One region of the Streptomyces sp. NPDC003032 genome, then DNA from elsewhere that is predicted to be linked to it. Evidence: riboswitches for the same ligand, from Rfam matches in the RefSeq annotation. Region 1 holds a riboswitch; each other region holds the start of a gene.

Region 1 (7,749 bases):
CGCCGCGTGCTGCTCCCGCTCGCCGGGCTGCTGCTCGCGATGGGCATGCACGCGCTGTGGAACGGCTCCGCGGTCTTCGGTCAGTACGGGTTCTTCACCGTGTACGCGCTCTTCATGCTGCCCTCCTTCGGCCTGCTGACCTGGCTGGCCATCTGGACGCGGCAGCGCGAACTGCGCACGATCCGCGCCGAGCTGCCCCTGTACGCGGCGGCGGGCTGGCTCACCCCGCCCGAGCCGTACGCGCTCGGCTCGATGCGCGCCCGCGCGCTGGCCCGCGACTACGCCTCGTACACCTGGGGGAAGGCCGCGGCCCGCACGGTCATGGAGTACGAGATGTACGCGACGTCACTGGCGTTCCTGCGCCACCGGGGGCGCCGGGGCCGGGCGGGCGCCGACTTCGTCGTACGCGAGCGTGAGCTGCTCGAAAAGCTCTGGGAGCGCCGCGAACCGGCCCGCCCCGCCCTGGCGTACGCGGCCCGCGCGACGGCCCCGGTCATGCCGCTGCCTCCCATGCCGTACGCGTACGCGTACACCGGGTACGGCCATCCGCAGACCCCGTACGCAGCCATCCCCTACAGCCAGCCTCAGCCTTACCCCTACCCGGCTCCGGCCCCGGCCGCCCCGGCCCCGACGTACAACCCGTACCGCTCCTGAAAGCCCTGCCCGTCCTAGGCCGAAGCCGAGGTGAGCGCCGCCAGCTCCGTCCCGGTCAGCTCCACGTCCGCGACGGCCAGCAGCGCCGGCAGCTGCTCGACCGTGCGCGCGGAGGCGATCGGCGCCGCGACGGTGGGCTGTGCCGCCAGCCAGGCGAGCGCCACGGTCGCGACCTGGACGCCACGCGCCGCCGCGATCCCGTCGAGCGCGGCGAGCACACGGTCGCCCCGCTCGCTCCCCACGTACGCCTCGACGCGTCCGCTGCGCGCGCTCTCGACGCGCGCGCCCGCGCGGTACTTGCCGGTGAGGAAGCCGGACGCGAGCGCGTAGTAGGGGACGGCCGCGAGGCCGGAGCGGGAGGCGACCTCCTGGAGCGGGCCCTCGTAGGTGTCGCGGGAGACGAGGTTGTAGTGCGGCTGCAGTGCAACGTAGCGCGCGAGGCCCTCGCGGTCGGAGAAGTCGAGGGACTCCTGGAGCCGCTCGGGGGTGATGTTGGAGGCGGCGATCGCACGCACCTTGCCGGCCCGCACCAGTTCGTCGAGCGCCCCGATGATCTCCTCCACCGGGACGGACGGGTCGTCGAAGTGGGTGTAGTAGAGGTCGATGTAGTCGGTGCCGAGGCGGCGCAGGGACGCGTCGGCGGCGCCCTTGATGGTGCTCGCGGCCAGGCCCTTGTACTCGGGGTGGGAGCCGGCCTTCGTCGCGACGACCACGTCCGAGCGGTTGCCGCGCTCGGCCAGCCACTCGCCGATGAGGGTCTCGGACTCGCCGCCCTTGTTGCCCTCCACCCAGGCCGAGTAGGCGTCGGCGGTGTCGATGAAGTTCCCGCCCGCTTCGGTGTAGGCGTCGAGGACGGCGAAGGACGCGGTGCGGTCGGCGGTCCAGCCGAAGACGTTGCCGCCGAGGGAGAGAGGGAAGACTTCGAGGTCGGATGAGCCGAGGGAACGAAGAGGAGTCATACGTTCCTCAACGTCCCTTCCGGAAACCGAATTCCGGGAACTCCCTCAAAGGAAGGTCGAGTAACGCGAGGGAACGTCAGGTCACGCCCGCCCCGGAGTCACGCCCGCCCCGGCGGACCGCTCAGGGATTGAGGCCCTTGCTCCGCAGCCAGCCCAGCGGGTCGACGGTGGCGCCGCCCGGCGTGTGGACCTCCAGGTGGAGGTGCGGCCCGGTGACGTTGCCGGTCGCGCCGACGCGGCCGATGACGTCGCCCGTGCTGACCTTCTGCCCGGCGCTGACGTTGAGCGAGGACTGGTGGCAGTACCAGATCTCGGTGCCGTCCGACAGCTCCAGGACGGTGCGGTAGCCGTACGCGCCCGCCCAGCCGGCCTCCTTGACAGTGCCGGTGTGCACGGCCTTGAGCGGGGTACCCGTCGGAGCGGCGAAGTCCAGACCGGTGTGCTGCCCGGAGGACCACATGGACCCGGAGTCACCGAAGTGCGAGGTCAGGGTGTACGAGGAGGTGGGGATCGCATAGCTCTTCGCGAGCTTGGCGCGGCGCTCGGCCAGGGCCTTGGCCTCGCGGGCCTCCTCCTCCTTCTTCTTCTTGGCGGCGGCCTTGGCGGCCGTCTCGGCGTCGGCCTTCTGCTCGGCCTGCTTCTGCTGGGCGGCGGCCTCTTCGGCGGCCCGCTTCACGGCGGTCTGCTCGGCCGCGGTGCGCACGGCGGCGTCCGCCTGGTCCTGCTGGTTCTCCGCCTGCTGCATGATGCGGGCGCGCAGTGCCTCGCCCGCGTCGGTGGTGCCCTGCTCGGCGTCGGCGGTGCTGACACCGGCGGCGGTGAGCGGCGCGGCGGCGACGACGGCCTCGGAGCCCGTGGGGTCCGCGGAGTCCGGCGCGTCGCCGTCGGATATCAGGGAGCCCACGCCGGGAAGGGACCCGGCCTCGGGCAGCGAGTCCGTGACGGCGCCCAGGTCGGGCATCGAGATGGAGACGGGCGGCTTGCCGTCCTGCGCGGTGGCGATGCCGCCCGCGCCGACGGCGGCGATGACGCCGACGCCAAGGACGGTGGAGCTGCGGGCGAGCCCGCCGCCGCCCTTCTTGTGCACACGGTGCCTGCCGCGGACGGGACGGACGGAGTCCTCAGTGGGATTCCATTCCTCCCAGGTCTCCTCGTCGTACCCACCGAATTCGTCGTCGTTCGGTACGTACACCGCTTGGGGGGCAGGCCGGTTGGACGCCACTGGGGCGCACTCCTTTCCTTCCTTCTCGCCTACCGGGTTAGCTGACGGGTTCGGAGTAGGAAGGTCTCCTACGAACATCTGGCACGGATGCTCAGATGCCCGATTCACCCCAAGTTGGTGGTTCCCCGGCTCCCTTGCGGGATTAGGCGTGTGCGCGCGGAGCCGTCTCTAGTGACGGCTGGGACGACCGCGCTGCGTTATCGAACGTTAATAGAAGGGGGTGCCGTATTCCAAGCCGTTCCAGTTGATCGTTAACGCTCCCCGTCCGTACTTAATGGGACACGGGCGTCTGAATCGGGGCGAGTTGACCTCCCGTCAGCGCGCCGCCGACTCTCCGTCAGCTCCCCGCCCGCTCCCCGCCTGCCCCCCGCCTACTCTCCGCCGAGGACCTCTGTTGCACTTCAGTCACGCACGGTGACCATCGCGTCCCCGCCCGCCGGCCGCCGCACCGCGAGCAGCGCCATGTCGTCCGTCGCCGCGCCGCCCGTGTGCCGCCGGACCTCCTGCGTGAGCGTGGCGAGCAGCGCGTGCGGTCCCTCGCGGCCGGGGAAGATCCGCCCGCCGAGCCGGGTCGCGGGATCGTAGAACTCCCCCGCCGCGTCCCGTGCCTCCGAGAGGCCGTCCGTATAGAAGAGCAGCATCGCGCCGGGCGGGAAGTCCGACTCGTCCGCCCGGTCCGGCCAGACCCCCAGGTCACCCATGCCGAGCGGCAGCGCGGGGTCGCTCGCGGAGAGCACGCACAGCCGCCCGTCGCCGCGCAGCAGCAGCGGCGCCGGATGTCCACGGTTGACCAGCCGTACGACGCCCTCGCCGTGCCGGATCTCCGCGAGGACGGCCGTGGTGAACCCCTCGAAGGCGTCGAGCCCGTCACGCCGGGTGCCCTCGCGCGCCAGCGCCCGCTCCAGGCGCTGCGCCACCGCCTCCAGGGTCGCCTCCTGCTCGGCGGCCTCCCGGAAGGCGCCGATGACGACGGCGACGGCGGCCACCGCGCCCATGCCCTTCCCGCGTACGTCGCCGACGATGAGCCGCACACCGTGCGGGGTGTCCTGTACGGCGTACAGATCGCCGCCGATGAACGCGTCGGCCTGCGCCGCCTCGTACCGCGCCGCGATGTCGAGCCCGCCGATCCGGGGGTCCGGCTGCGGCAGCACGGCGCGCTGGGTGGCCTCGGCGATGGAGCGGGCGGTGGCGAGCCGGTCGTTGCCGCGGCAGACGACGCGGTTGATGACGGTCGCGAGGACGGCGACGGTCACCACGGTGAAGAGTTCGGTGATGGCCTCGACAGGGCTGGTGACGGCGTTGCCGTAGTGCAGCACGAGTACGGCGACGGAGGCCGCGGCGCCCGTCAGGGCGGTGTTGAGCAGCGAGTAGAAGGGGGCGGCGATCAGTGGGGCGGCCGCGAAGAGCGGGGCGGCGGTGAACTCGGCCGGGGTCGCGGCGTCGTACCCGACCCCGACGACCAGGAGCAGGACGGGCAGGGCCCGGACGAAGGCCCGCTCGTGCGCGGTGGTTCCGCCGCCGCCGGTTCCGCTGCCGCCGGTTCCTCCACGCTGCCCCACCGCTTGTCTCCCGCCGAGTCCGCGACCCATCACCGCGCTGCACCCAGGCTTCCCGCAGCGGGGGGCGGGTGCGACCTGGTGCGGGCCGAGCGGGTTACGGGACGGCAGGGGTGCGGGGAGAGGGGTGAGCGGACCGGGGGCGGGGAGGGCGGGAAACACCGAGGGCCGGAAGCGATGAACGCTTCCGGCCCTCGGCCTTCAGTAGCGGGGACAGGATTTGAACCTGCGACCTCTGGGTTATGAGCCCAGCGAGCTACCGAGCTGCTCCACCCCGCGTCGGTAAACCCAACTCTACGCCATCCGGAGGGGTGAAGCGAACCAGTACCGGGCCGACGGCGTACGCGGCTCAGATCACCGGCGGGCGCCCCAGCCGCGTCAGCCGCCACACGGTGCGCCAGCGCATGGGCCGGCGCTCGCCGCAGGAGGTCCGCATCCCTTCCGCGAAGCCGCCCGCCCAGGCGCGCAGGCCCGGCAGGGAGCGGGTGCGGGCGAGGGTGAGGAGGGTCCAGATGCCGAGGTGGACGGGGATGAGCGGGAGCGGGAGGCGACGGCGGACCAGCCAGACGCGGTTGCGGGCGGTGTTGCGGTAGTAGACGGCGTGCCGGGCCGGGGAGGTCTTGGGGTGCTGGAGGAGCAGCGCGGGCTCGTAGAGGATCTTCCAGCCGGCGTCCACGGCCCGCCAGGCCAGGTCGGTCTCCTCGTGCCCGAAGAAGAACTGAGCGGGCCAGGTACCGGTCTGCCCCAGCATTTCGGTGGAGAAGGCGTGCCCGCCACCGAGGAAGGCGGTGACCGGGCCGCGCCGCATCGGGTCGGTGGCGCGCAGCCGGGGGATGTGGCGGCGCTGGGTCTCGCCGTGCTCGTCGGCGATGCGGAAGCCGACGATGCCGAGGCGCGGGTCGTCGGTGAAGAGATCCCGCACCTTGCGGAAGACGTCGTGGTCCACGAGGAGTCCGTCGTCGTCCAGTTCGATGACGACGTCCACGTCGCCGAGGTCCATGAGGCGCTCGATCGCCACGTTGCGGCCGCCGGGGCAGCCGAGGTTCTCGTCGAGCTCGATGGCCGTCACCTTGCCCGGCAGCGCGGGGAGTTCCGGCAGCGGTGAGCCGTTGCCGACGAGCACGATCCGGTCCGCCGACACGTCCTGCCCGGCCACGGACGCGAGCAGCGCGTCCAGCTCTCTGGGCCGGTTGCCCATCGTGATGACGACGACACCGAGACGTGGCGGCTGAGACACGGAAGGACTCCCATGGTCGGGGATTGCAGGGCAGGCAGGCATTGCGTACGGAAATGGACCGGCCCCGCGTGCGCGGCAACAGCCGTACGCGAAAGTGAACCAGCTCGGCCGCGGGCGGCTGCACGCGGAAGGGGGGCAGTTTGCGTGCGGGTGGCGGTGTGTGGGGGCGGGCTGGTCGGCTTGGGGGTGGCGGTGTGTGGGGGCGGGGCCAGCCCACACGCAGGCCGCCGCACGCGGGAGCCGACCGGCCAACGTCATGACGGAGCCCCGCCGGGCCGAAGCCGGGTGGGGCGGGGTGTCGTCGTGGCGTGCGGGCCGGCCGGCCGGCCGGGGCGCTTACGCCGCCGTGGTCAGGGTCACCGGTCTGGGGGGGTGCCTCGGCCTCCGCCGGCTCCTCAGCTGCGGGCGTCTTGCCGTCCCTGATGAGGACGACGGCGAGTACGGCCGCGGCCAGGACGCCCGCGGCGCCGGCCCAGAAGCTGGTGGACATCGCCTCGGTGAAGGCCTCCCGCGCCGCCGTGGCGAGCCCGGTGTCACCGGAGAAGGCGGCCAGGGCGAGCACGTCCGAGACGGAGTGGCCGGCCTCGGCGGGGGCGGAGTCGGGCATCGCGCCGGTGTAGGCGCCGGAGAGGACCGCCGTGACGCGGGCGCTCGAACGAGGTCATACGCGTCGGAGTTCCGCGGCGCCGAAGGAGACGTTGAAGCGGTCGCACCAGATGCTCACGCTGGTGAATCGGTTCAGGTCGAGGCCGTCGGGCAGGGCGTAGTTCTGGTCGCCCTTGTTGCCCTTGAGCTTGCCGAGGCTGTCGTACGCGCCGTCGTCGAAGACACTCCAGCCCGCCTTGCCCTCCACGACCGGGGCGTCGGTGATCCAGACGTGAAGGTCGGGGCCGTTGCTGGTGTCCAGGTCCTCCAGCCGCAGAGTGTGTGAGCCGTCGGGCAGACGCAGCACCTTGACCGTGCCGGCGGTGCGATGCTCATGGCTGATCAGCTTGCCGGTCGCCAGCGTGCGCGGCTCCTGCGGGGGCGAGGGCGCGGCCGTGGGCCCGGAGGCGCCGGGGGAGGCCGATTCGGCTGCTCGTGTGCCGTCGGCGACAGGCAGCTCTTCCCGTACGGTCTCGTCCTGCCACGCCTTCCAGGGCTGGAACCAGTACAGCCCCGCCCCCACCACCACGACGACAGCGACGATCAGCGCGCCCAGGATCAGCGGCCTGCCCATCAGACGGCGCTTCGGGGTGCCCCCCGGATTCCGGCCACTCGCGCTCACGCCGTCTCCTCCCCGCCTTCGACCTGCCGGACCTCGGCCGCCGGCCGCAGCCCGTTGTGCATCGGGACGGGAAGAACGCCATCGCGCCACTGGACCCAGTGGACGCGCCCGAAGAAGGCCCACCACGGTCGCCGTACGGCGACGACGATTCCCGCGTTGTCACCTTCTCGGTAGTGGAGGACTTCGTCCCCGACCCGGATGGCGGACTTGCTCTTCCGTGGCTCGGCTGTCGCCGCTACTGCCGCTGCCGCTGTCGCTGTCGCTGCTGGTGGTGGTGGTGGTGAGAGAGCGTTGGTCACGTCACTCACCCTACGAACACAATTGGCACATATAGGACTTCAGAATCTTACGAAACAGGGACGTCGAGCGTCGGCCGGGCTCCGGGTGATCCTGACCCCGCCGGCCGGTGCGAGGCTGGGCGTATGCAGACATCGCCGCAGGACGCTCCGGGTGCCGGGCTCCGTGTGCTCGTCGTGGACGACGACCCGACCGTGGCCGAGGTGGTCACGGGATACCTGTCCCGCGCCGGGTACGCCGTCGACCGCGCCGATGACGGCCCCGCGGCGCTGGAGTACGCCACGCGGCACTGGCCCGACCTCGTCGTCCTGGACCTGATGCTGCCCGGCATGGACGGCCTGGAGGTCTGCCGCAGGCTGCGCGCCAAGGGCCCGGTGCCGGTCGTCATGCTCACGGCCCTCGGCGACGAGGACGACCGCATCCTGGGCCTGGAGATAGGCGCCGACGACTACGTCACCAAGCCGTTCAGCCCCCGCGAGCTCGTCCTGCGCGTCGAGTCGGTTCTGCGCCGCAGCCACGCCGGCCGGGCTTCCGATCCCGGCACACCGCTGCGGGCG
Region 2 (7,749 bases), on a different contig from region 1:
GAAGAAGGCCGCCGCGGAGGCGGCGCGCAAGGAGCGGCTCCGCCCCAAGTTCGCCCTGCCGGTGAAGCAGCACGGCCTGAGCGCGTACTACGGCCAGGCCGGCGTCAACTGGATGTCGGCGCACTCCGGCATCGACTTCCCCGTGTCGTACGGCACGGAGGTCCTCGCCGCGACCGACGGCACCGTGTCCACGAAGTGGAACAGCGCCTACGGCAACATGGCGATCGTGACCGCCAAGGACGGCACGGAGACGTGGTACTGCCACCTCTCCACGCACAAGATCTCCAACGGCCCCGTGAAGGCGGGCGAGGCCATCGCCTTCTCCGGAAACTCCGGCAACTCCACGGGACCGCACCTGCACTTCGAGGTGCGCCCCAGCGGCGGCTCGGCGATCGACCCGCTGCCGTGGCTGCGCAGCCACGGCCTCGACCCGACGTAACCCCCGGCCGCCGCCCCGCGGGTTACAGCTTCTCCACCGGCGCGTACCGCAGCAGCAGCCGCTTCGGCTTGGGCTCGCCGAAGTCCACCGTCGCTTCGGTGTTGGCGCCCGTCCCCTTGACCCCGACCACGGTCCCGAGGCCGAACTGGTCGTGCGTGACCCGGTCCCCGACCGCCAGTGAGACCACCGGCTTCTCCGAGGCGCGGCGGGTCGCGAAGCCCTGGGCGCCGCCGGCGCGCGAGCGCGAGGAGGACAGCGACGAGGCGATGCCCCCGGCGGGACCGGACGACGCGAGGGCGCCGACGGAACCCTTCCGCTTCCAGTCCAGATGCGCATCCGGAATCTCTTCGAGGAAGCGCGACGGCGGGTTGTACGAGGGCTGACCCCAGGCACTGCGCATCGAGGAGCGCGTCAGATAGAGCCGCTCACGCGCGCGTGTGATGCCCACGTAGGCAAGGCGGCGCTCCTCCTCCAGCTCCTTGGCCTGCCCGAGGGAGCGCATGTGCGGGAAGACGCCGTCCTCCATGCCGGTCAGGAACACCACGGGGAATTCGAGGCCCTTGGCGGTGTGCAGCGTCATGAGGGTGATGACTCCGGAGCCGTCGTCCTCCTCATCCGGAATCTGGTCGGAGTCGGCGACGAGCGCGACGCGCTCCAGGAAGTCGGAGAGCGTGCCGGCGGGGGCGGCCCCCTCGTCGCCTTCCGCCTGACCGCCTTCCGCCTGGACGCCCTCTGCCTGGGCATCCTCCGTCTGGGCGCCTTCCGCTCGGGCGTTCTCCTGCTCGAATTCAAGCGCCACGGCGGCGAGTTCCTGGAGGTTCTCGATGCGGGTCTCGTCCTGCGGGTCGGTCGACGCCTGCAACTCGGCGAGGTAGCCGGTCCGTTCGAGCACGGCCTCCAGGATGACGGCCGGGCCCGCGCCGGACTCGACGATGGTCCGCAGCTCCTCCATGAGCGTGTTGAAGCGCTTGACGGCGTTGGTGGAGCGGGCCGCCATTCCATACGCCTCGTCGACGCGGCGCAGCGCCTGCGGGAAGGAGATCTTCTCGCGCTGGGAGAGCGCGTCGATCATCGCCTCGGCGCGGTCGCCGATGCCCCTCTTGGGCACGTTGAGGATGCGCCGCAGCGGGACCGCGTCCTCGGGGTTGGCGAGAACGCGCAGGTAGGCCAGCACATCGCGGACCTCCTTGCGCTCGTAGAAGCGCACGCCGCCGACGACCTTGTAGGGCAGGCCGACGCGGATGAAGATCTCTTCGAAGACACGGGACTGCGCGTTCGTGCGGTAGAAGATCGCGACGTCGCCGGCCTTCGCGTCGCCCGCGTCCGTGAGCCGGTCGATCTCGTCGGCGACGAACTGCGCCTCGTCGTGCTCGGTGTCCGCCACGTAGCCGATGATGCGGGCGCCGGCGCCCTGGTTGGTCCACAGGTTCTTCGGTCGGCGGCTTTCGTTGCGCTCGATGACCGCGTTCGCCGCCGTCAAGATCGTCTGCGTGGAGCGGTAGTTCTGCTCCAGGAGGATCGTCGTCGCGTCGGTGTAGTCCTCCTCGAACTGGAGGATGTTCCGAATGGTGGCGCCGCGGAAGGCGTAGATCGACTGGTCCGCGTCACCCACCACGCACAGCTCGGCGGGTTCGGCGGGGTCGCCGGGGTTACGGCCCTCGCCTCCGGAGGGGCCGACCAGCTCGCGCACGAGGGCGTACTGCGCGTGGTTCGTGTCCTGGTACTCGTCGACCATGACGTGCCGGAAGCGGCGGCGGTAGTGCTCGGCGACGTCCGGGAAGGCGCGCAGGAGGTGGACCGTCGTCATGATCAGGTCGTCAAAGTCCAGCGCGTTCGCCTCGCGCAGACGCGACTGGTACATGGCGTAGGCCTGGGCGAGGGTCTTCTCGAAACCGTCGGCGGCCTGAGCCGCGAAGTCCTCCTCGTCGATCAGCTCGTTCTTCAGGTTCGAGATCTTGGCGCTGAACGACTTCGGCGGGAACTTCTTCGGGTCGATGTCCAGGTCGCGGCAGACCAGGGCCATCAGACGCTTGGAGTCCGCTGCGTCGTAGATCGAGAAGGAGGACGTGAAGCCCAGCTTCTTGTACTCGCGGCGCAGGATGCGGACGCAGGCGCTGTGGAAGGTGGACACCCACATCGCGTTGGCCCGGGGGCCCACGAGATGCTCGACGCGCTCCTTCATCTCGCCCGCGGCCTTGTTCGTGAAGGTGATCGCGAGGATCTGACCGGGGTGCACACCGCGCTCGGCGAGGAGGTACGCGATGCGGTGGGTCAGGACGCGGGTCTTGCCGGAGCCGGCGCCGGCGACGATGAGCAGCGGCGAGCCCGCGTGCACGACGGCCGCGCGCTGGTTCTCGTTCAGCCCCTCGAGGAGTGTCGCCGGGTCGATGACCGGGCGCGGGGCACCGTCGCGGTAGTGCGAGTCCCGGGTCATGGGCACGTCGAACTTCCCGCTGAACAAGTCGTCCGGAACCGGTTCCGGAGCGCTGTCCTCGGGCGGCGGCGGGGGTTCTTCGTCCGCGGCCCGGGAAGGCTGCAGGTCCGCCAGGAAGCTGTCATCAAAGAGGCTGCTCATCGCCTCCCGAGTCTAGGCGGCCCCACTGACAACCCGCTCCGGGTTCCGGCCACCTTCTGCTGGGCGTCCGGTCACACTCCGCCACACCGCTGCCGGCCGACGCCTTGAGCCTCGTAAAGTCACGAAAACGTATCGGGCATATCGAACAGCAACCTTCACACGCGTCGCACAAGTTGGCTAGCGTGCAGCGCGGGCTGCTCGTCCCCCGCCGGCGAACCTCGCCGGGAGCGGGTGGCCTCCGCCGAGTCCGACGCGTTCGGAGCCGGGGACCCACCGAGAACTTGGGGTGAATCGGTCCCGTACGCAGTACGGGACCGTAGGGCAACCTTCCGAACCACCCGCCCGAACCCGACAGCTAACCCGGTAGGCGGTCTACGGAAGGAGTCGCCTCCCTTGGCGTCGCACCGCAAGCCGCGGACCCGGACAGCCGGAATTCGCACCGCCCCCGCCGTCGGCATCACGACGGCGGCCCTGACCTCCGTGGCGCTCCTGTCGCAGAGCGCGCAGGCAGCCCCCTCCGCGCCGACGAAGCCCAGCCTCGAAGAGGTGCGGAAGAAGGTCGACGACCTCTACCACCAGGCGGGCGTGGCCACTCAGAAGTACAACTCGGCCAAGGAGAAGACCGAGAAGCAGCGCAAGAAGGCCGACCGCCTGCTCGACGACGTGGCCAAGCGCGCGGACAAGCTGAACGAGGCGCGCCAGCGGCTCGGCTCCTTCGCCGCCGCGCAGTACCGCACCGGCGCCGCCTCCCAGACGGCCACGATGATGCTGGCCAACGACCCGCAGGGCTACTTCGACCAGAACCACCTGGCGGACCGGCTGACCGCGCGGCAGAAGAAGGCCGTCGACGACTACCAGGCGGAGCAGGCGTCGGCGACGAAGCAGCGCACGAAGGCGGCGAAGAGCCTCAAGACGCTGAGCGACTCCCGGGACGACCTGAGGACGAGCAAACGGACCGTCCAGACGAAGCTGGGCGAGGCGCGCGAGCTGCTTTCGGAGCTGACCGCCGAGGAGAAGGCGCGCCTCGCCGCGATCGAGCGGAAGAAGGAGCGGGAGGCCAAGCGCAAGGCCGAGGAGCTGGCCCGCAAGGAGGCCGCCGAGGCGGAGCGCAAGCGCAAGGCGGAAGAGGCGGCGCAGAAGGAGCAGGATCAAGGGCGGGAGCAGGGGCGGGACCAGGGGCAGGACGAGGGCCAAGGCTCGGGCGTCGGGTCCGGGTCCGGGTCCGGGTCCGGGAGCACCGACGGCAGTTACGCCACCAAGGCCGCGAAGGTGATCGACTTCGCGGAGGCCCAGATCGGCAAGCCGTACGTCTGGGGTGCCACGGGACCCGACTCCTATGACTGCTCCGGGCTCACCCAGGACGCGTGGAAGGCCGCGGGAATCTCCCTGCCGCGCACCACATGGGATCAGGTGAAGGTCGGCACGACCGTGAAGACCGCCGCTGCCCAACCCGGTGACCTGGTGTTCTTCTACGACGACATCAGTCACGTAGGGATCTACATCGGCGACGGCAAAATGATCCACGCCCCGAAACCGGGCGCCAACGTCCGCGTCGAGTCGATCTACTACATGCCGATCCACAGCGTGGTGCGCCCGGCGTAGCCACGAAAAGCAGCCTCTACGAAGCACCCTCTACGCGCGCGTGGCCCGTACTCCCGAGAGAGTGCGGGCCACGCGCGCGTAGAGGGTCGTTCGCGGGATCAGGTCCACAGCACGGCGATGAAGATGTTCACCGTGGTCAGCAGGCCCACCGCGCCGAACATGCCCTTGTCGACCTTCTCCTCGTCCCGCTTCACATAGACCAGCGCGAGGATCACGATCAGCACGGCCATCTTGATGCCGATCTTCAGGTTGTTGACCGCGTTGTCGTCCGCCTGGTTGAGGCCCACCAGGGCCACACCGGTGACAAGCATGATCAGCGCGCCGTGCAGCATCGCGGGGCTGAAGCGGGCGGCGCCCTGGCCCATCTGCTTCATCTGGGTCAGGAAGCCACCCAGGAGGGAGGCGATGCCGATGATGTGCAGAGCGACGAAGAGATGGATGAGTACGTCCATGAGGCCGGAGCCTAGCCGGGGCCCTTACCGCTCCCCGCAGGCGGGCCCGTACCACCTCTCGATGGGCAGGTGGGGCGCAAGCGCCGCATTGGTCACAGCCATCCGCGATGAGGGCATCACCCCGCGATCAGGACGGACACGGTCGGTCACCAGTTCACCCACTTCCGTCGGTTGCGCACAAGCCGTCGCCGACCCGTGACGGCCAGGTTTAGCGTCCTTCACCAGGTGACCGGCTCCCCACCGCCGTCCCGCCCAGGGCGGCAGTCGGACACCACCGCCGAGGAAGCCGGCGGCGGCCCGCTCCCCCTGTGCGGGCCGTCGCCGGACAGCTAAGGAGCCCCCTTCGTGGCAGCGCACCGCAAGCCCAGGCAGCGCTCGCTCAGCGGCCACACGGCCCGTACCGCCGTCACCCTCGCCATCGCCGGAGCCGCCTCGGTGACCGCCTTCGACGGTTCGGGGCACGCGGACCCCCGGCTCAGCCCCGCCGAGGTGAAGTCCAAGGTCGACTCGCTCCACCGCGAGGCGGAGATCGCCACCGAGAAGTACAACGGCGCGAAGGAGAAGGCCGCGAAGGCCGCGACATCACTCGGCGCGCTGCGCGACGAGGCGACCCGCAAGACGGAGAAGCTCAATTCCGTCCGTCAAAGCCTCGGTTCGTACGCCGCCGCGCAGTACCGCGCGGGCGGCATCGACCCCTCCGTGCAGCTCGCGCTCTCCTCGGACCCCGAGCAGTTCCTGGACCGCGCCTCGCTCGCCGACCGAGCCGGCAGCCGCCAGGCCGCGGCCGTCAGCGGCGTACACAGGAAGCTCCAGGAGATCGACCAGCTGCGCGCGGAGGCCGATGAGCGCCTGTCCGCCCTGCGCTCGCGCCAGGCGGAGCTGAGGAAGCACAAGAAGACCGCCACCGGAAAACTGGCCGAGGCCGAGCGGCTGCTGTCCCGGCTCACTGACGAACAACGCGCGGAGTTCGCCGGCGACGACGCGGACCGGACCACCCGCTCGGACGCCCGCGCCCCTCTGCCCGGTGCCTCCCTGTCCGGCGCCTCTCTGTCCGGCGCCCCGGCCAAGGCTCCGAACGCCCGCGCCGCGACCGCCGTTTCCTACGCCTACAAAGCGCTCGGCAGCCCCTACGTATGGGGCGCGACGGGCCCGAACGCCTTCGACTGCTCGGGGCTGACGCAGGCCGCGTACCGCTCCGCGGGCGTCTCGCTGCCGCGCACCACCTACGCCCAGATCACCGCGGGCAAGCGGGTCCCACGCTCCGCGCTACGCCCCGGTGACCTGGTGTTCTTCTACTCAGGTATCAGTCACGTCGGCATCTACGTGGGCAACGGCCAGATGATCCACGCCCCCAACCCGAGCGCCCCGGTACGGCTCGCACCGATCGACCAGATGCCGTTCGCGGGCGCGACTCGGGTGGTGTGAACAGCCCCGCCACCCCCCCAGTACTGTCGGGTCCATGCCCAGCCGTACGTTGCCGCCGCCTCCTCCTCCCCTGCATCTGCGCACCTGGCCGGACCGGCAGACAATGCTCACCGACCGCGGCCTGGCCCTCCACGAACTCCAGAGGCGACACCTAGGAGTCCACCGACTCCTCTTCCTGTGGCTGTGCGGGTTCGGCGGCGTCATCGGCTGGGTGCTGCTGGTCCAGCCGCTCCGGCTCATCGAGGACAAGGACGCCACGGGGCTCATCCTCGGCCCGGTCCTCGCGATCCTCGGCCTCGCGGCGCTGGGCCCGGCGGTCGTCGGCGTCGCCCTCAGCGTCCGCCGCGACCGGCGGATACGCGAACTCTCGGACACCTGGCTCGCATTCGACAGCCACCCGGCGTCCGACGCCCGGCTGCGCTCCCCCGGCCTCAGCCTCCTGTGGCTCCTGTCCTCCCTCGCCGTGTGCGCGCTCGGCCTCTGGACGTCCTTCTCCGCGGCGGCGTACGCCGAACCGGGCCGCGACACATACGCCGACGTCGCCCTCGGCATGGGCGCGGGCCTCATCGTGTGGCTGACGGGCCTCATGGGCGCCACGAAGGCCATCAGCCACTACCGCTGGGCACTGCGGAAGCTGCGCCCAGCACCGGCGCGTGGCGGCACCCAGCACGAGGCCATGTCCGCGAAGCCCTGAGTTGGGCCGGGGCCGCCCACGAAGCAGTCGCCCGCCCTGCTCCTCAGACCAGCCGTCGCGCCGTCGCCCACCGCGTCAGCTCATGTCGATTTGAGAGCTGCAGCTTCCTCAGGACCGCCGAGACATGCGACTCGACCGTCTTCACGGAGATGAAGAGCTGCTTGGCGATCTCCTTGTACGCGTACCCGCGCGCGATGAGCCGCAGGACCTCTCTCTCGCGCTGCGTGAGGCGGTCCAGGTCCTCGTCGACCGGAGGCGCGTCCGTGGAGGCGAAGGCGTCCAGGACGAAGCCCGCCAGGCGCGGCGAGAACACCGCGTCCCCGTCCTGCACACGGAAGATGGAGTCCACCAGGTCGGTCCCGGTGATCGTCTTGGTGACGTAGCCGCGGGCTCCGCCCCGGATGACACCGATGACGTCCTCGGCGGCGTCGGACACCGACAGCGCCAGGAAACGCACCGGGTTCTCCGCGTCGCCCATCAACGGCGAGCAGCGGCGCAGCACCTCCACGCCGCCGCCACCGGGGAGGTGCACGTCCAGGAGGACGACCTCGGGGCGCGCGGC
Region 3 (7,749 bases), on a different contig from region 1:
CCGGCTCCACCGCGCTCGGTGTCCTCCACCGCCACCTCTACGAGCCGCCGCTCCCGGTCCGCCGGCTGCGCCCCGAGGTGCCGGAGGCCCTGGAGTCCCTCGTCCTGCGGCTGCTCGCCAAGGACCCCCAGCACCGCCCCGCCGGCGCCCAGCAGGTCTACGAGGAGCTGGCACCGCTGCTGCCCGCCCGCGGCATCCCCTCCGGCCGCCCGCTCGATCCCACGCGGCCCTTCCTGCGCCCGCACGCGCCCTGGCCGGACCGCGCCACGACGCCCGCGCCCACCCCCGACATGCCGACGCGGCCGCCCAGTTCACCGCCGCGCCAGGACGTCGCACGGGCCGTCGAGGACGTCAAGCGGCTCCTCGGCGAGGGCCGCATCACCCAGGCAGTGGACATCCTCGGCTCGATCCTCCCGGCCGCCGCCGCCGAGCACGGCGAGCACTCACCCGTCGTACGCACGCTCCGCAAGCAGTACGCCGCCACGCTCATGGACGACGGCCAGTACCGCCGCGCCCTGCCCGAGCTGCGGCGCCTCGCCGACGAGCGGGCCGCCGAGTCCGGCCACGCCGACCCGCACTCGCTCCAGTTCCGCTACGAGGCCGCGCAGTGCCTTGAGCAGCTCGGCGAACCGGCCGCCGCGCTCGCCGAGTACCGCGCGCTGCTCCCCTATTACGAGAACCAGTACGCGACGGACGACCGCCGCCAGTCCCTGGAGATCCGCCGCCGCATGGGCCATCTGCTGCTCGCCCTCGGCGACCGGGCCGCCGCCCACGACACGCTGGCGCGGCTGCTGCACGACGCGGAGCTGCTGCACGGCCCCGGCCACCCCTTCCCCGCGGAGATCCGGCGGACGCTCCAGTGGCTCGGTCAGGTGCGCGGCTAGCCACGGGCCGCCTCGGGTGCCCTGGGCTGCCCCTGGGTGACCCCGGGTGCCTCAACTCCCGCCGAATCGTTGGTCGAATAGCTGGCCGAGAAGACGGCCACTGCCTACCATCGATCACTGCCGGACGTTTGTGCACCGACGCACAAACTCGTAGCAGGGAGGCCCACCTTGCACCGCCGCACCAGCCGCCGCACCAGCCGTCGCACCGCGCTCGTCCTCTCCACCGCCGCGCTCGCCGCGGCCCCCCTCCTCACCGCCTGCGGCAGCGAGGCGCATCCCGGCGCCGCCGCCGTCGTCGGCCAGGAACGCATCACGGTCGCGCAGTTGGAGAGCCGGGTGAACGAGGTGCGCGACGCGCAGCGGGCCGCCATCCCCGACGACACGCAGTACGCGCAGGCCATCGGCAAGACCGGCCGCCTCGCCCGCACCACGCTGCACACGATGGTCCTCGACAAGGTCCTGCACCGCGCGGCCACCGACGCCGGGGTGGGCGTCACGCGCCGCGACATCCAGACCATGCGGACGGGCATGGAGCGGCAGGCGGGCGGCAAGAAGGCTCTGGAGGGTGAGTGGCTGCAGCAGTACGGCGTCGCGCCGGCCCGCCTCGACGAAACGCTGCGTACGGAGATCGAGGCGCAGAAGCTGGCGAAGAAGCTGGGCGCGGACATGAACTCGCCGCGGGGCCAGGAGCTGTTCTGGAAGTCCCTCACCGCCGCCTCCAAGAAGCTCGACATCGACCTGAACCCTCGGTACGGCACCTGGGACGTCGACAAGAACAAGCTCGCGGACGCCAAGACGCCGTGGGTGCGCGAGCTGCCCGGTTCGGGGGCGGGCGCCGGGGACCGGGAGGCGTAGCGGACGGCGGGCCCGCGGCGGCCTGGGTTACGTTCGTCGGGTGAACGACACCACCGCCGAGGCCGTCGGCCGAGTCATCCTGCTGACCACCAGCCACCGCGTCGCGCCGGGCCTCCTGTCCTGGCCCGCCTGGCAGGCGCTGCGCGGCGCCGACGAGGTGCTGTGCGCCGACGCCGGCCACCCGCAGCTGCCCTACCTGCGCGAGGCGGGCGTGGCCGTGGCGCTCGCCTCGCCCACCGCCGAGGAGCTGGTGGACGCCTGCGCGGGCGGCCGCACGGTCCTGATCGTCGCCACCGCCGAGGGCGACCGCCCCCTCACCGACGGCCTGGCCCGCCTCGCGGGCTCGGGCCGCGTCGCGATGCCGGACCTGGAACTGCTCCCCGCCTCGTACGACCTGCCCGGCGCGCGCCTGCTCGACCTGGTCCAGGTCATGGACCAGATCCGCGACGAGTGCCCCTGGTCCTCCCGGCAGACGCACAAGGGCCTGGCGAAGTACGCGATCGAGGAGGCGTACGAACTGGTCGAGGCGATCGAGGAGGGCGACCGGGAGGAACTGCGCGAGGAACTCGGCGACGTACTGCTCCAGGTGTTCTTCCACGCCCGCATCGCCGAGGAGGACACCGAGACCCCGTTCTCCGTCGACGACGTCGCGGCCGGCATCGTCGACAAACTCATCCACCGCCACCCGCACGTCTTCGGCGACGACTCGGCGGACACCCCCGAGGACGTCAAGGCGCACTGGCTCCGAACCAAGGCACAGGAGAAGCGGCGCACCTCACTCACGGAGGGCATCCCCCTGGGCCAACCGGCCCTGGCCCTGACCGCGAAGCTGGCCTCACGGGTACGGACGGCGGGCCTGGACGTCCAGATGCCCGAGGGCCAGGACGTGGGCCACGAACTCCTCGCACTGGCCCTGCGCGCAGAGGCAGAGGGCACCGACCCCGAGGCGGCACTACGTGCCACGGCACGCGCCTACCGCGACGCGGTACGAGCGGCGGAGGCCGCGGAAGCGTAGCGGCAAACCTGGGCGGGCGAAGCCCCGCCCAGGGGCGCGGGGAACTGCGCGAGCAACCCGGATGTACCCGCACCGGCCGGCCGAGGGCGGTCGGCAGACGCCGAGGCGGGATGGCCCGCCGCAGGCGAGGGCGGGCGGGCGAAGCCGCCCAGGGGCGCGGGGAACGGCGCGAGCAACCCCGACGTGCCCGCACCTGCGGGGGAGATGGCCCGCCGCAGGCGAGTGGGGGCGGGCGAAGCCGCCCAGGGGCGCGGGGAACTGCGCGAGCAACCCGACGTACCCGCACCTGCCCCGTCCACCCGGCCGGATACGGTCATCGCATGCACGACCAGCCCCCCGCTCCGCCCCCCGCCGGATGCCCCTCCCAGACGCCGCCCGAGGCCCAGGGGCCCGAACTCTTCACCTGGGAGTTCGCCACCGACCCCTACCCCGCCTACGCCTGGCTGCGCGAGAACTCCCCGGTGCACAGGACCACGCTGCCCAGCGGCGTCGAGGCGTGGCTCGTGACGCGGTACGCGGACGCACGGCAGGCCCTCGCCGACCAGCGGCTCAGCAAGAATCCGGCCCATCACGACGAGCCCGCGCACGCCAAGGGCAAGACCGGCATCCCCGGCGAGCGCAAGGCCGAGCTGATGACGCATCTGCTCAACATCGACCCGCCGGACCACACCCGCCTGCGGCGGCTCGTCTCGAAGGCGTTCACACCCCGCCGCGTCGCAGAGTTCGCGCCCCGGGTGCAGGAGCTGACGGACGCCCTGATCGACACGCTCGTCGACAAGCACGGCGCGGCCGAGGGCGAGGGCGAGGGCGAGGCCGACCTCATCCACGAGTTCGCCTTCCCGCTCCCCATCTACGCCATCTGCGACCTCCTCGGCGTCCCCCGCGAGGACCAGGACGACTTCCGCGACTGGGCGGGCATGATGATCCGCCACGGGGGAGGGCCGAGGGGCGGCGTGGCCCGCTCCGTGAAGAAGATGCGCGGCTATCTGGCCGAGCTGATCCACCGCAAGCGCCTCGACCCCGGCGACGACCTCATCTCCGGCCTCATCCGCGCCTCCGACCACGGCGAGCACCTCACGGAGAACGAGGCCGCCGCCATGGCCTTCATCCTGCTCTTCGCCGGTTTCGAGACCACCGTCAACCTCATCGGCAACGGCATGTACGCCCTCCTCACCCACCCCGAGCAGCGCGCCCGCCTGCAGAAGGCGCTGGCGGATGGAGACACGGGCCTCCTGGAGACCGGCGTCGAGGAACTGCTCCGCTTCGACGGGCCCGTGGAGCTCGCCACGTGGCGGTTCGCCACCGAGGCGCTGACCGTCGGCGGGCAGCGCGTCGCCGCCGGCGACCCCGTCCTCGTCGTGCTCGCCGCCGCCGACCGCGACCCCGAACGCTTCGAGCGGCCCGACACCCTTGACCTCTCCCGAAGTGACAACCAGCACCTCGGATACGGGCACGGCATCCACTACTGCCTCGGCGCCCCACTCGCCCGCCTGGAGGGCCAGACCGCCCTCGCGACGCTGCTGCGGCGCCTTCCCGATCTGCAACTAGCGGCCGACCCCGAGGATTTGCGGTGGCGTGGCGGGCTGATCATGCGAGGACTGCGCACCCTGCCGGTGGAGTTCACAACCGCACAGAAAACGGCCGCCGAACGGGACTGAACTGACGGAGCGTCACGACTGTGATGTTCGCGTGATCTCCCCTGCATCGACTTGTGACAAGCGTTCGACTGCGGCTACGTTCACGTCGACTCGGGCACCCCGGTGCCCCTGTCGCCGCAATAGTCTCGTGAAAGGCAACCGCATGCTCTCCGGCAATGGTCGTCACCGACGCCCCCGCCAGGCCCCGGCCCTCATCGTCGCGGCAGGAGTCACCGGATCCGCCATCGCCATCCCGCTCCTCGGAGCCACCAGCGCGAGCGCCGCCGAGACGGCGACCTGGGACAAGCTCGCCGAGTGCGAGAGCGGCGGCGCGTGGAGCGCCAACCCCGGCAATGGTTACTACGGAGGGCTCCAGCTCTCACAGGAGACCTGGGAGCGGCACGGCGGCCTCGACTACGCGCCGAGCGCCGACCAGGCCTCCAAGTCCCAGCAGATCGCCGTCGCGGAGAAGATCCTCGACGGCCAGGGCCCCGCGGCCTGGCCGAGCTGCGCCCCGATCGCCGGACTCACCAACGGCGGCGCCGCGGCCGACGTGGACCCGGGTGACCCGGTCGTCCCCGACTCGTCCGGTTCGACCGGCTCCGAGAAGTCCCCGGACAAGGACAAGGGCAAGGACAAGGGCGCGGACAAGTCGGACAACAAGTCGGACGCCAAGCCGGACACCAAGCCGGACGACAAGTCCTCCGGCTCCGCCGACCCGTCCGACGGCACGTCAGACGCCCCCGGCTCCCCCGACGGCGACGGCGACGACGCGAGCGACACGCCCGGCTCGGACGGCACCTCCCGAGACAAGAATCACGACAAGACGGGCAACAAGGGCACCGAGGGCAACAAGGGTGCCGAGGGCCCCGAGAGCGACGCGGGCAAGACGGACGGCAAGGGCGGGGCGGGCGATCCCGGCAAGTCCGGGCGGAAGGACAGCACTTCCCCCGGGTCCGAGGACCCGGCCGCTCCCACCGACGACACCGCCTCCGGCCGCCACCGCGGCGACCGCGCGGACGAGACCGCCTCCGGCGACCGTCCCGGACGGCACGCCTCGCGCGGCGCGGACCGCTCGGAGAAGCTCGCCGACGGGACGTACAAGGTCCGCTCCGGGGACAACCTTTCAGCGATCGCGGACGACCTCGACGTCGATGGCGGCTGGCGCGAGCTCTACACCGAGAACAAGAAGACCGTCGGCGCGGACCCGGACCTCATTCTCCCCGGTCAGAGCCTCGATTTGGGCGAAAAGTAAGGGAAGTTGACGAAGCGTCCGGCGGGGACTTCGTGCCGAATGTCCCTATTGGTGCAAGTGAGAGATGGGTCTCAGAAGCCCTGATCGCCTTTGAAATTCCGGCGATCCCCTGTCTACGGTCGTGACCGCCCGCCATTGGTGGGCCCCGCCGGTCGGTACGCCGAATCCTGCCAACGGCCGGACGGGAACAGTCGTCGCTTCGAGCGCCGTAGGCAGGAGCGGGGGACCCAAGGTAAGCGCCGTTGCGAAACGGCTAGGGGTGAAGGCGCCATACGAGTAGCTAGGAGTAGCTACGAGTAGCGCGTCCGGGCAACTTCACTGGCCCGAACCCGACAGCTCACCTCGCAGGCGTCGGTGAGGGGATCAACTCATGCTGTTTTCCAGCAAGGGCAAGCACCGCCGTCCGTCCAAGACCACCCGTGTCGTCACGCTCGCCGGTGTCACCGGTGTCGCCGTGGCCGCCCCGCTGATGGCCGCCGGTTCGGCCTCCGCCGCCACCGGCGCCGAGTGGGACGCCGTGGCCCAGTGCGAGTCCGGCGGCAACTGGTCGATCAACACCGGCAACGGCTACCAGGGCGGCCTGCAGTTCTCGCCGTCCACCTGGGCCGCGTACGGCGGCACCAAGTACGCGCCGAGCGCCGACAAGGCCTCCAAGGCCCAGCAGATCGAGATCGCCGAGAAGGTCCTCGCCGGTCAGGGCAAGGGTGCCTGGCCGAGCTGTGGCGTCGGCCTCTCGGGCGCCGCGTACAACGGCGGCGGTGGCGGCTCGCAGCAGCAGGCCCCGCAGGAGCAGGCCAAGCCGAAGCCGCAGCCGCAGCAGCCGCGGCAGCAGGCCGCCCCGCAGCAGACGCAGCAGGCCCCGAAGCCGCAGCCCGCGCCGCAGACCGAGTCCAAGAAGACCGTCGAGACCCCGACCGGCAAGACGGTCGAGAAGGGCGACGGCGAGTACAAGGTCAAGACCGGCGACACGCTCTCCAAGATCGCCGAGACGCACGACGTCAAGGGCGGCTGGCAGAAGGTCTACAAGCTCAACGGCGACATCATCGACGACGCCGACTTCATCTACCCGGGCCAGCAGCTCCACCTGAGCTGACCCGCCCGCGGCCGTGCCTCGGCGGACGCACGGCCGCTCTCCCCGTCCCCACGGGCTCCCCGCCCCGGTGCGCGTATCCCCCGTACGCACCGGGGCGGGGCCGTGTCCGCCCGCCGCTCGTCCTCCGCTCGCTCTCCGGCCACTGTTCGCTACCAGCGAGTAGAAAAAGGGGGCTTACGCCCTGTTTCCCGGCCGTTTGGGCTCTCCTCCGTCCCAGGGGACGGGCGGTCGGCTGGCCGAAGGCTCCGGGCCGGTTAGGCTCAGGAGACGCAGGGCCGAAGCGGCCCGGCGTAATCGTGTTTACGCGTCACACTCCCAGAAGGAGATGCTCGTGCCGTCCATCGACGTCGTCGTAGCCCGGGAAATCCTGGACTCCCGAGGCAACCCCACGGTCGAGGTCGAGGTCGGCCTCGACGACGGCAGCACCGGTCGTGCCGCCGTCCCGTCCGGTGCCTCCACCGGTGCCTTCGAGGCCATCGAACTCCGCGACGGTGACCCCAACCGTTACCACGGCAAGGGCGTGGAGAAGGCCGTCCTCGCCGTCATCGAGCAGATCGGCCCGGAGCTCGTCGGCTACGACGCCACCGAGCAGCGCCTGATCGACCAGGCCATGTTCGACCTGGACGCCACCGACAACAAGGGCTCGCTCGGCGCCAACGCCATCCTCGGCGTCTCCCTCGCCGTCGCGCACGCCGCCTCCGAGACCAGCGACCTGCCGCTCTTCCGCTACCTCGGCGGACCCAACGCGCACCTGCTGCCCGTCCCGATGATGAACATCCTGAACGGCGGGTCGCACGCCGACTCGAACGTCGACATCCAGGAGTTCATGATCGCGCCGATCGGCGCCGAGTCGTTCTCCGAGGCGCTGCGCTGGGGCACCGAGGTCTACCACACGCTGAAGAAGGTCCTGAAGAGCAAGGGCCTGGCCACCGGCCTCGGCGACGAGGGCGGCTTCGCCCCGAACCTCGACTCCAACCGCGCCGCCCTCGACCTCATCCTCGAGGCCATCA
Region 4 (7,749 bases), on a different contig from region 1:
GCCCCGCGAGCAGCAGCCCCGCGTCGACCATCTCGGTGACGGTGTCCACACGGATGACGCCCGCCTGGCGCAGCAGCGCCGACACCGTGGCGTGCGGCAGGCGCGTGGCCTGGACCGCGTGTCCCGTGGGCGTGATTCCGCTGTGCCGGGCGCCCTGCACCACGACGAGCGGCTTGGCGGTCGCGGCCCGGCGCGCGAGGCGGGTGAACTTGCGGGGATTGCCGATGGTCTCCAGGTACATCAAGGCGATGTCGGTGTCCGGGTCCTCGTACCAGTACTGAAGGAGGTCGTTCCCGGAGACGTCGGCGCGGTTTCCGGAGCCGACGAACGTGGACAGGCCCGCGCCCCGTCGGTGCAGACCGGACAGCAGCGCGATGCCGATGGCGCCGGACTGGGTGAACAGACCGATGCGCCCGCGCGCGGGAGGCTCGGGAGCGAGCGAGGCGTTGAGCCGCGTACGGGGGGATGTGTTGATGACACCGAAGGCGTTCGGTCCGATGATGCGCATGCCGTACGACCGCGCCCGGCGCACCAGTTCACGCTGTCGCTCGCGGCCCTCCGCGCCGCTCTCGCCGTACCCGGCGGAGAGCACCACAAGGCCCTGCACCCCGCGCTCACCGCACTCGGCGACGACCTGGGGCACCCGGTCGGCGGGTACGGCGATCACGGCGAGGTCCACGGGCTCCTCGATGGCCGCCACGGAGCGGTGCGCGGGTACCCCGTCGACCTCGGCGCCTTCGTCGTACGCGCTGTTCACCGCGTACAGGCGGCCGGTGAAGCCGGCCTCCTGGAGGTTGCGCAGCACGCTGCGGCCCACGCCGCCGGAGGTGCGGGCCACGCCGATCACCGCGACCGAACCCGGCGTCAGGAGCCGCTGTACCGAGCGCCCCTCGGCGCGCTGCTCGCGGGCGCGCTGCACGGCGAGCGAGCGGTCGGTCGGCTCCAGGTCGAACTCAAGGCGGACGACGCCGTCTTCGAAGCTGCGCTTCTGCTGGTAGCCCGCGTCCGTGAACACCTTGATCATCTTGGTGTTGGCGGGCAGCACCTCGGCGGCGAAGCGCCGGATACCGCGCTCCCTGGCGACCGCCGCGATGTGTTCGAGGAGCGTGGAGGCCACGCCCCGGCCCTGGTGGGCGTCCTGCACGAGGAAGGCGACCTCGGCCTCGTCGGCGGGCGCGCTGGCGGCCATGCCGCGCTCGTCGATGCGGTCGTAGCGCACGGTGGCGATGAACTCACCGCCCACCGTGGCCGCGAGACCCACCCGGTCGACCTGGTCGTGGTGCGTGAAGCGGTGCACGTCCTTGGCGGACAGCCGCGGGTAGGGCGCGAAGAAGCGGTAGTACTTCGACTCGTCCGAGACCTGCTCGTAGAAGCTGACCAGGCGGTCGGCGTCCTCGGCCGTGATGGGCCTGATCCGGGCGGTGCCTCCGTCGCGCAGCACCACATCGGCTTCCCAGTGCGACGGGTGGTCGTGCCGGTCCTGCCGATGCCGATCCTGCTGATCCGACGGGGTCTGCATGGGGCCAGGGTACGGGTCGCGGGGCCGCTCGGGCCGGGGCAGGCTGGGAGAGGCCGAAGGCGGCCGACGGAGCACCCGTGACGGCATGAGACAATGGTCTAGACAAGTGTGAGACACCTGGAAGGGCAGCAACACATGGCTGAGCGCCGCGTCAACGTCGGCTGGGCCGAGGGCCTTCACGCCCGACCCGCCTCCATCTTCGTCCGCGCGGCCACGGCCGCCGGCGTCCCCGTGACGATCGCCAAGGCCGACGGCAACCCGGTCAACGCCGCCTCGATGCTGGCGGTGCTCGGCCTGGGCGCCCAGGGCGGCGAGGAGATCGTGCTCGCCTCCGACGCCGAGGGCGCGGACGCCGCCCTCGACCGTCTGGCGAAGCTGGTCGCGGAGGGCCTTGAGGAGCTCCCGGAGACGGTCTGAACCGCCACGCAGCACCCTTCGAAGGGCCCACCCTGGAACACGGGGTGGGCCCTTCGATTTATCTGCCACTCATCCGGCGAATGCGGCGCCTGAATTCGGGCAGCACAGACAACCGCCCGGAATTGGCTTTACCAAAGCCCCCTCCTCACGGCTCTCTTTGTATACGGCGCCCACGTTAATTCGGCAGGCCCGCCGTGTTTACGGCATGTTGCACATTGCTCACACGGCTGCCCCGCGATGAATGGCGCAATCGATGCGCGGCTGTCGCCCGGTCCGTGTGCCCCGCGGTGAGCGCCCTGGCCCGTTCCGCGTCCCCGCGGGCGACCGCGTCGACGATCGCCGCGTGCTCGGACCAGGAGTCGACCGGCGCGACCGGGGCCTCGACGACGTACATCCAGGCGGTCTTGCGCCGGAGCTGGGTGAGCAGCGCGATCAGCCCGGGGCTGCCGGAGGCCTGGGCGAGCGTCTCGTGGAACCAGCCGCCCAGCGAGCGCAGATCCTCCCCCTGCCCCCTCCTCGAGCGCTCAAGGCCCAGTCTGACGAGACCGCGCAGGACCTTCAGATGCGCGTCGGTGCGGCGCTGGGCGGCGCGGGCCGCGGCGAGCGGCTCCAGCAGCATGCGCAGCTCCAGGAGGTCGGCGGCCTCCTGCTGCGTGGGCTCGGCGACGCAGGCGCCCGCGTGTCTGCGCGTGACGACGAAGCCCTCGGCCTCCAGGGTGCGCAGGGCCTCGCGCACGGGAACGCGGGAGACGCCGTAGCGGCGCGCGAGAACCTCCTCGGTGAGCCGGCCGCCTCTTTCGTGGGCACCGGAGACAATGTCGTCCCGGATGGCCGTGCACACCGAATGCGCGGGAATACGCATGTCCGGACCTCCGCCTTAATCCCCGCGAAACGCGGTCGACCGACGCTCGTTCGGTGACTCTATTGCAGAGCTTCGGAATTTCCGATGGCGGGCCGGAATCCATGGATATCTTTTGGCCAAAGGCGGGCGGGTGGCCGAAGGCAGCGGGCCGGGGAAACGACGAAGGCCCCGGCTCGGGAGAGCCGGGGCCTTCGGTGAGGCGCGAAGGGTCAGACGTTGACGCCGTGCGAGCGGAGGTACGTCACGGGGTTGATGTCCGAGCCGTACTCCGGGCCGGTGCGGGCCTCGAAGTGGAGGTGGGGGCCACTGGAGTTGCCGGTGGAGCCCGAGAGGCCTATCTGCTGGCCCGGAGTGACCGTCTGACCGACGGTGACGCCGAGGGAGTTCAGGTGGCCGTACTGGGTGTACGTGCCGTCGTTCATCTTGATGACGACGTTGTTGCCGTAGGCGCCGCCCCAGCCGGCCTCGACGACGGTGCCGGAGCCGACCGCGTGGACCGGAGTGCCGGACGCGGCGTGGAAGTCCACGCCGGTGTGGCTGCCGGAGGACCACATGGCACCGCCGGTCTGGTAGCCCGTGGAGACGTACGAGCCGGAGATCGGGGAGACGTAGGTGTTCAGGCGCTTGCGCTCGGCCTCGCGGGCGGCGCGCTCCTTGGCCTCGCGCTCCTTCTTGGCCTTCGCCTTGGCGTCGGCCTCAGCCTTGCGCTTGTCCTCGGCGGCCTTCTTCTTGGCGGCCGCTTCGGCCATCTTGGCGGCGGCCGCGTCGTCGGCCGCCTGCCGCTGCGCGGCGGCCTGCGCGTCGATGCTCTCGGCGAGCGAGTCGCCTACGGAGATCGCCTGCGTGAGTCCCATGTGCTCGACGGCCGCGTCGTCGGCGGCGGCCAGCGCCGGAGCGGCCAGGCCTCCGATGACGCCGGTCGTGGTGAGCGCGGCGACACCCGCGACGTTCGCGGAGGTGCGGGTGAGGCGGCTGGGACGACGGTGCTTCCCGGTGGCACGGGTGAACGCCATGAAGCGGCTGATCCTTTCCTTCCTTCTCGCCTACCGGGTTAGCTGACGGGTTCGGAGCAGGAAGGTCTCCTACGAGTCCCTCGCCTGACGGCAAGGTGCCCGATTCACCCCAGGGGACATGTGGGTCCCCGGCTCCCCTGGCTCGCGCCGTACGGGGACTCGGCGATGACTGTCCGGTGCCGCGGATGCGACGTACTGCGTGACGAACAGCCGGATCGAAGCTAAGCGCGCCTGCTTTCAATCGACAAACACAACGCCACTTTTGTTGCGCACGCCACACGGCAGACAGGCAACCTCCATACGAATTCGGGCATATGAGGACCCCGGCGGCCGTAACGGTCACCGGGGTCCGATATGTCCTGACTGTCGCTCAGTCCGTCACCGCTGACGGTGCCCGGCCGGCACTCAGCCGCTGACCACGCTCACTTCACCGATGCCGAGCGCCCTGACGGGCTCCTCGATCTGCGCGGCGTCGCCGACGAGGATCGTCACCAGGTGGTCCTCCGGGAAGGCGCTCACGACGGCCGCGGTGGCCTCCACGGTGCCGGTCGCGGCCAACCGGCGGTACAGCTGCGCCTGGAAGTCGTCCGGGAGGTTCTGCTCGACCTGGTCGGCGAGCGTGGCCGCCACGGAGGCGGCCATCTCGTACTTGAGCGGGGCCACACCCACCAGGTTCTGCACCGCCACGTCGCGCTCGGCGTCGGTCAGACCCTCCGCGGCGAGGGTGCGCAGGACGTTCCAGAGGTCGTCCAGCGCGGGCCCCGTGGAGGCCGTGTCGACCGATCCGCTGATGGCGAGCATCGCGGCGCCCGTACCGTCCGGCGCGGAGCGCAGGACCTGGCTGAACGCGCGTACGCCGTAGGTGTATCCCTTCTCCTCGCGCAGGACGCGGTCCAGGCGGGAGGTGAGGGTGCCGCCCAGGCAGTACGTGCCGAGGACCTGGGCGGGCCAGACGCGGTCGTGCCGGTCCGGGCCGACGCGGCCGATCAGCAGCTGCGTCTGCACGGCTCCGGGACGGTCCACGATGACCACGCGGCCCGTGTCGTCGGCGGTCACCGCGGGCACCGGACGCGGCTCGGCCGTGCCGCCCGTCCAGGTGCCGACGGTGTCCGCCAGGACGGCGTCCAGGTCGGTGCCCGTGAGGTCGCCGACGACCACCAGGGTGGCCGTCGCGGGGCGGACGTGCTTCTCGTAGAAGGCGCGCACCGCCGCCGAGTCGATGGCCGTGACCGTCTCCTCGCTGCCCTGGCGGGGACGGGACATGCGCGAGCTCGCCGGGAACAGCTGCTTGGACAGCTCCTTGGCGGCGCGGCGCGCCGGGTTGGCGGCCTCGTGCGGGATCTCGTCCAGGCGGTTGCGTACGAGACGTTCGATCTCGCTGTCCGCGAAGGCGGGGGCGCGCAGGGCGTCGGAGAGCAGACCGAGCGCCTTCGGGAGGCGGGAGACGGGGACTTCGAGGGAGACGCGGACACCGGGGTGGTCGGCGTGCGCGTCCATCGTGGCGCCGCAGCGGTCCAGCTCTGCGGCGAACTCCTCGGCGGAGTGCTTGTCGGTGCCTTCGTTGAAGGCCCTCGCCATGATCGTGGCGACGCCGTCGAGGCCCTCCGGCTCGGCGTCCAACGGCGCCTCCAGGTGGACCTCCACCGCGACGACCTGCTGGCCGGGGCGGTCGCAGCGCAGCACCGTGAGGCCGTTGGGCAGCGCGCCGCGCTCGGGGGCGGGGAAGGCCCACGGCTTGGCCGTGCCGGCCTCGGGCTGTGGGTGGAACTGCATCGTCGCGGCCTCGCTCACTTCGCCGCCTCCTCATCCTCTTCGATCTCGGCGCCGGCGAGTCCGTCGATGCCGGTCCCTTCGGCGACGGTCTCTTCGATCTCCTCGGCGGCCGTCACGGGCTCGTACACGAGCACCGCGCGGTTGTCGGGGCGCAGGCGGGCCTTCGCGACCTCCTGGACCTCCTGGGCGGTGACGTCGAGGACGCGCTGCACGGCGGTGAGGGCGAGCTGCGGGTCGCCGAACAGGACCGCGTACCGGCACAGTTCGTCCGCGCGGCCCGCGACCGTGCCGAGCCGGTCGAGCCACTCGCGCTCCAGCTGGGCCTGGGCGCGCTCCATCTCCTCCGGAGTGGGGCCCTCCGCGGCGAAGCGGGCGAGCTCCTCGTCGACGGCCGCCTCGATGACCGGCACCTCGACGTCACCGGAGGTCTTCACGTCCAGCCAGCCCAGCGAGGGGGCACCGGCCAGGCGCAGCAGGCCGAAGCCCGCGGCGACGGCGGTGCGGTCGCGGCGCACGAGCCGGTTGTAGAGCCGGGAGGAATCGCCGCTGCCGAGGACGGTCAGCGCCAGGTCCGCCGCGTCGCACGCGCGCGTGCCGTCCTCCGGGAGGCGGTAGGCGGCCATCAGCGCGCGGGCCGGGACCTCCTCCTCGACGACCTCGCGGAGCTCCTCGCCGATGCGCTCCGGGAGGGAGCCGTCACGCGGCGGCTGCTTGCCGTCGTGCGAGGGGATCGACCCGAAGTACTTCTCGATCCAGGCGAGCGTCCGCTCCGGGTCGATGTCGCCGACGACCGACAGGACGGCGTTGTTGGGCGCGTAGTACGTGCGGAAGAAGTCGCGCGCGTCCTCCAGAGTGGCCGCGTCCAGGTCGGCCATGGAGCCGATCGGCGTGTGGTGGTAGGGGTGGCCCTCCGGGTAGGAGAGCGCGGTCAGCTTCTCGAAGGCCGTGCCGTACGGGACGTTGTCGTAGCGCTGACGGCGTTCGTTCTTGACGACGTCGCGCTGGTTCTCCATGGACTCGTCGTCGAGCGCGGACAGCAGTGAGCCCATCCGGTCGGCTTCGAGCCACAGGGCCAGCTCCAGCTGGTGGGCGGGCATCGTCTCGAAATAGTTGGTGCGCTCGAAGCTCGTCGTGCCGTTGAGCGAGCCGCCCGCTCCCTGGACCAGCTCGAAGTGGCCGTTGCCGTGCACCTGCTTCGATCCCTGGAACATCAGGTGCTCGAAGAGGTGAGCCAGGCCGGTACGCCCCTTGACCTCGTGGCGGGAGCCGACGTCGTACCAGAGGCAGACCGCGGCGACCGGGGTCAGGTGGTCCTCGGAGAGCACCACGCGCAGGCCATTGGCCAGCCGGTGCTCGGTCGCTGTCAGGCCGCCGGAGCCGGCCTCGGCTGTGGCCGTGTGACCCATGGGCATGTACGTCCCTTCGATCGCTGGATCATGGTGATCATCGCTGGACCAGAACAATTGCTGCCAGTCCTGCCACTGTATGCAAGCGTGCGGACACCTGGCGAAGTTCCCCGGTCCGCCCACGGCATAGTCCCGCGTCGGCATAGTCCCGCGTCGGCGCCGGTCCCGCCTCGGCGCGGTCCCGAGTGACGCCACCGCACGGGTCGTGGTCGGCGTTGTCAGTGGGACAGTCCACAATGGTCGGCGTCAGATCCCGCACTTGTTGGTGAAGGAGCCGCAGCAGCGATGGCCCGCCGCAGCACGAAAACCCCGCCGCCCGACGACTCGTTCGAGGAGAAGATCCTCGACATCGACGTCGTCGACGAGATGCAGGGCTCCTTCCTCGAGTACGCGTATTCGGTCATCTACTCCCGGGCCCTGCCGGACGCCCGCGACGGCATGAAGCCGGTGCACCGCAGGATCGTCTACCAGATGAACGAGATGGGTCTGCGCCCCGACCGCGGCTATGTGAAGTGCGCCCGTGTCGTCGGCGAGGTCATGGGTAAGTTGCACCCGCACGGCGACGCGTCGATCTACGACGCCCTGGTGCGCATGGCCCAGCCCTTCTCGATGCGCCTCCCGCTGGTGGACGGCCACGGCAACTTCGGCTCACTCGGCAACGACGACCCGCCGGCCGCCATGCGGTACACCGAGTGCAAGATGGCCGACGCCACCTCCCTGATGACGGAGTCGATCGACGAGAACACCGTCGACTTCGAG

The links. A riboswitch is a leader RNA that binds a small molecule or an ion and turns the genes downstream of it on or off. The one in region 1 is predicted to bind cyclic di-AMP.
Region 2: it holds a riboswitch for cyclic di-AMP, as region 1 does, so the genes downstream of both, ACWDZ7_RS01135 (NlpC/P60 family protein) here and ACWDZ7_RS32900 (M23 family metallopeptidase) in region 1, are expected to answer to the same signal.
Region 3: it holds a riboswitch for cyclic di-AMP, as region 1 does, so the genes downstream of both, ACWDZ7_RS15560 (transglycosylase family protein) here and ACWDZ7_RS32900 (M23 family metallopeptidase) in region 1, are expected to answer to the same signal.
Region 4: it holds a riboswitch for cyclic di-AMP, as region 1 does, so the genes downstream of both, ACWDZ7_RS20170 (M23 family metallopeptidase) here and ACWDZ7_RS32900 (M23 family metallopeptidase) in region 1, are expected to answer to the same signal.

What each region holds. Positions count from the first base shown of each region.
Region 1 covers NZ_JBSFTT010000031.1:20,008-27,756, forward strand. Annotated here, with positions in the region: gene ACWDZ7_RS32890 (PrsW family intramembrane metalloprotease) at 1-654, shown strand, start outside; gene ACWDZ7_RS32895 (aldo/keto reductase) at 669-1,613, opposite strand; gene ACWDZ7_RS32900 (M23 family metallopeptidase) at 1,735-2,835, opposite strand; cyclic di-AMP (ydaO/yuaA leader) riboswitch at 2,847-2,994, opposite strand; gene ACWDZ7_RS32905 (PP2C family protein-serine/threonine phosphatase) at 3,237-4,424, opposite strand; tRNA gene ACWDZ7_RS32910 (tRNA-Met) at 4,597-4,670, opposite strand; gene ACWDZ7_RS32915 (glycosyltransferase family 2 protein) at 4,741-5,628, opposite strand; gene ACWDZ7_RS32920 (hypothetical protein) at 6,051-6,248, shown strand; gene ACWDZ7_RS32925 (DM13 domain-containing protein) at 6,290-6,847, opposite strand; gene ACWDZ7_RS32930 (hypothetical protein) at 6,892-7,194, opposite strand; gene ACWDZ7_RS32935 (response regulator transcription factor) at 7,318-7,749, shown strand, end outside.
Region 2 covers NZ_JBSFTT010000001.1:224,899-232,647, forward strand. Annotated here, with positions in the region: gene ACWDZ7_RS01125 (M23 family metallopeptidase) at 1-439, shown strand, start outside; gene pcrA (DNA helicase PcrA) at 462-3,014, opposite strand; cyclic di-AMP (ydaO/yuaA leader) riboswitch at 3,244-3,399, shown strand; gene ACWDZ7_RS01135 (NlpC/P60 family protein) at 3,408-4,616, shown strand; gene ACWDZ7_RS01140 (hypothetical protein) at 4,715-5,068, opposite strand; gene ACWDZ7_RS01145 (NlpC/P60 family protein) at 5,414-6,493, shown strand; gene ACWDZ7_RS01150 (hypothetical protein) at 6,528-7,187, shown strand; gene ACWDZ7_RS01155 (LuxR C-terminal-related transcriptional regulator) at 7,231-7,749, opposite strand, start outside.
Region 3 covers NZ_JBSFTT010000009.1:189,407-197,155, forward strand. Annotated here, with positions in the region: gene ACWDZ7_RS15535 (protein kinase domain-containing protein) at 1-884, shown strand, start outside; gene ACWDZ7_RS15540 (SurA N-terminal domain-containing protein) at 1,053-1,739, shown strand; gene ACWDZ7_RS15545 (nucleoside triphosphate pyrophosphohydrolase) at 1,780-2,754, shown strand; gene ACWDZ7_RS15550 (cytochrome P450 family protein) at 3,075-4,412, shown strand; gene ACWDZ7_RS15555 (transglycosylase family protein) at 4,555-5,646, shown strand; cyclic di-AMP (ydaO/yuaA leader) riboswitch at 5,841-6,012, shown strand; partial or broken gene ACWDZ7_RS15560 (transglycosylase family protein) at 6,017-6,406, shown strand; partial or broken gene ACWDZ7_RS15565 (LysM peptidoglycan-binding domain-containing protein) at 6,536-6,739, shown strand; gene eno (phosphopyruvate hydratase) at 7,071-7,749, shown strand, end outside.
Region 4 covers NZ_JBSFTT010000013.1:113,191-120,939, forward strand. Annotated here, with positions in the region: gene ACWDZ7_RS20155 (bifunctional acetate--CoA ligase family protein/GNAT family N-acetyltransferase) at 1-1,519, opposite strand, end outside; gene ACWDZ7_RS20160 (HPr family phosphocarrier protein) at 1,655-1,936, shown strand; gene ACWDZ7_RS20165 (GntR family transcriptional regulator) at 2,112-2,798, opposite strand; gene ACWDZ7_RS20170 (M23 family metallopeptidase) at 3,008-3,811, opposite strand; cyclic di-AMP (ydaO/yuaA leader) riboswitch at 3,824-3,986, opposite strand; gene ACWDZ7_RS20175 (M16 family metallopeptidase) at 4,217-5,602, opposite strand; gene ACWDZ7_RS20180 (M16 family metallopeptidase) at 5,599-6,990, opposite strand; gene ACWDZ7_RS20185 (DNA gyrase/topoisomerase IV subunit A) at 7,276-7,749, shown strand, end outside.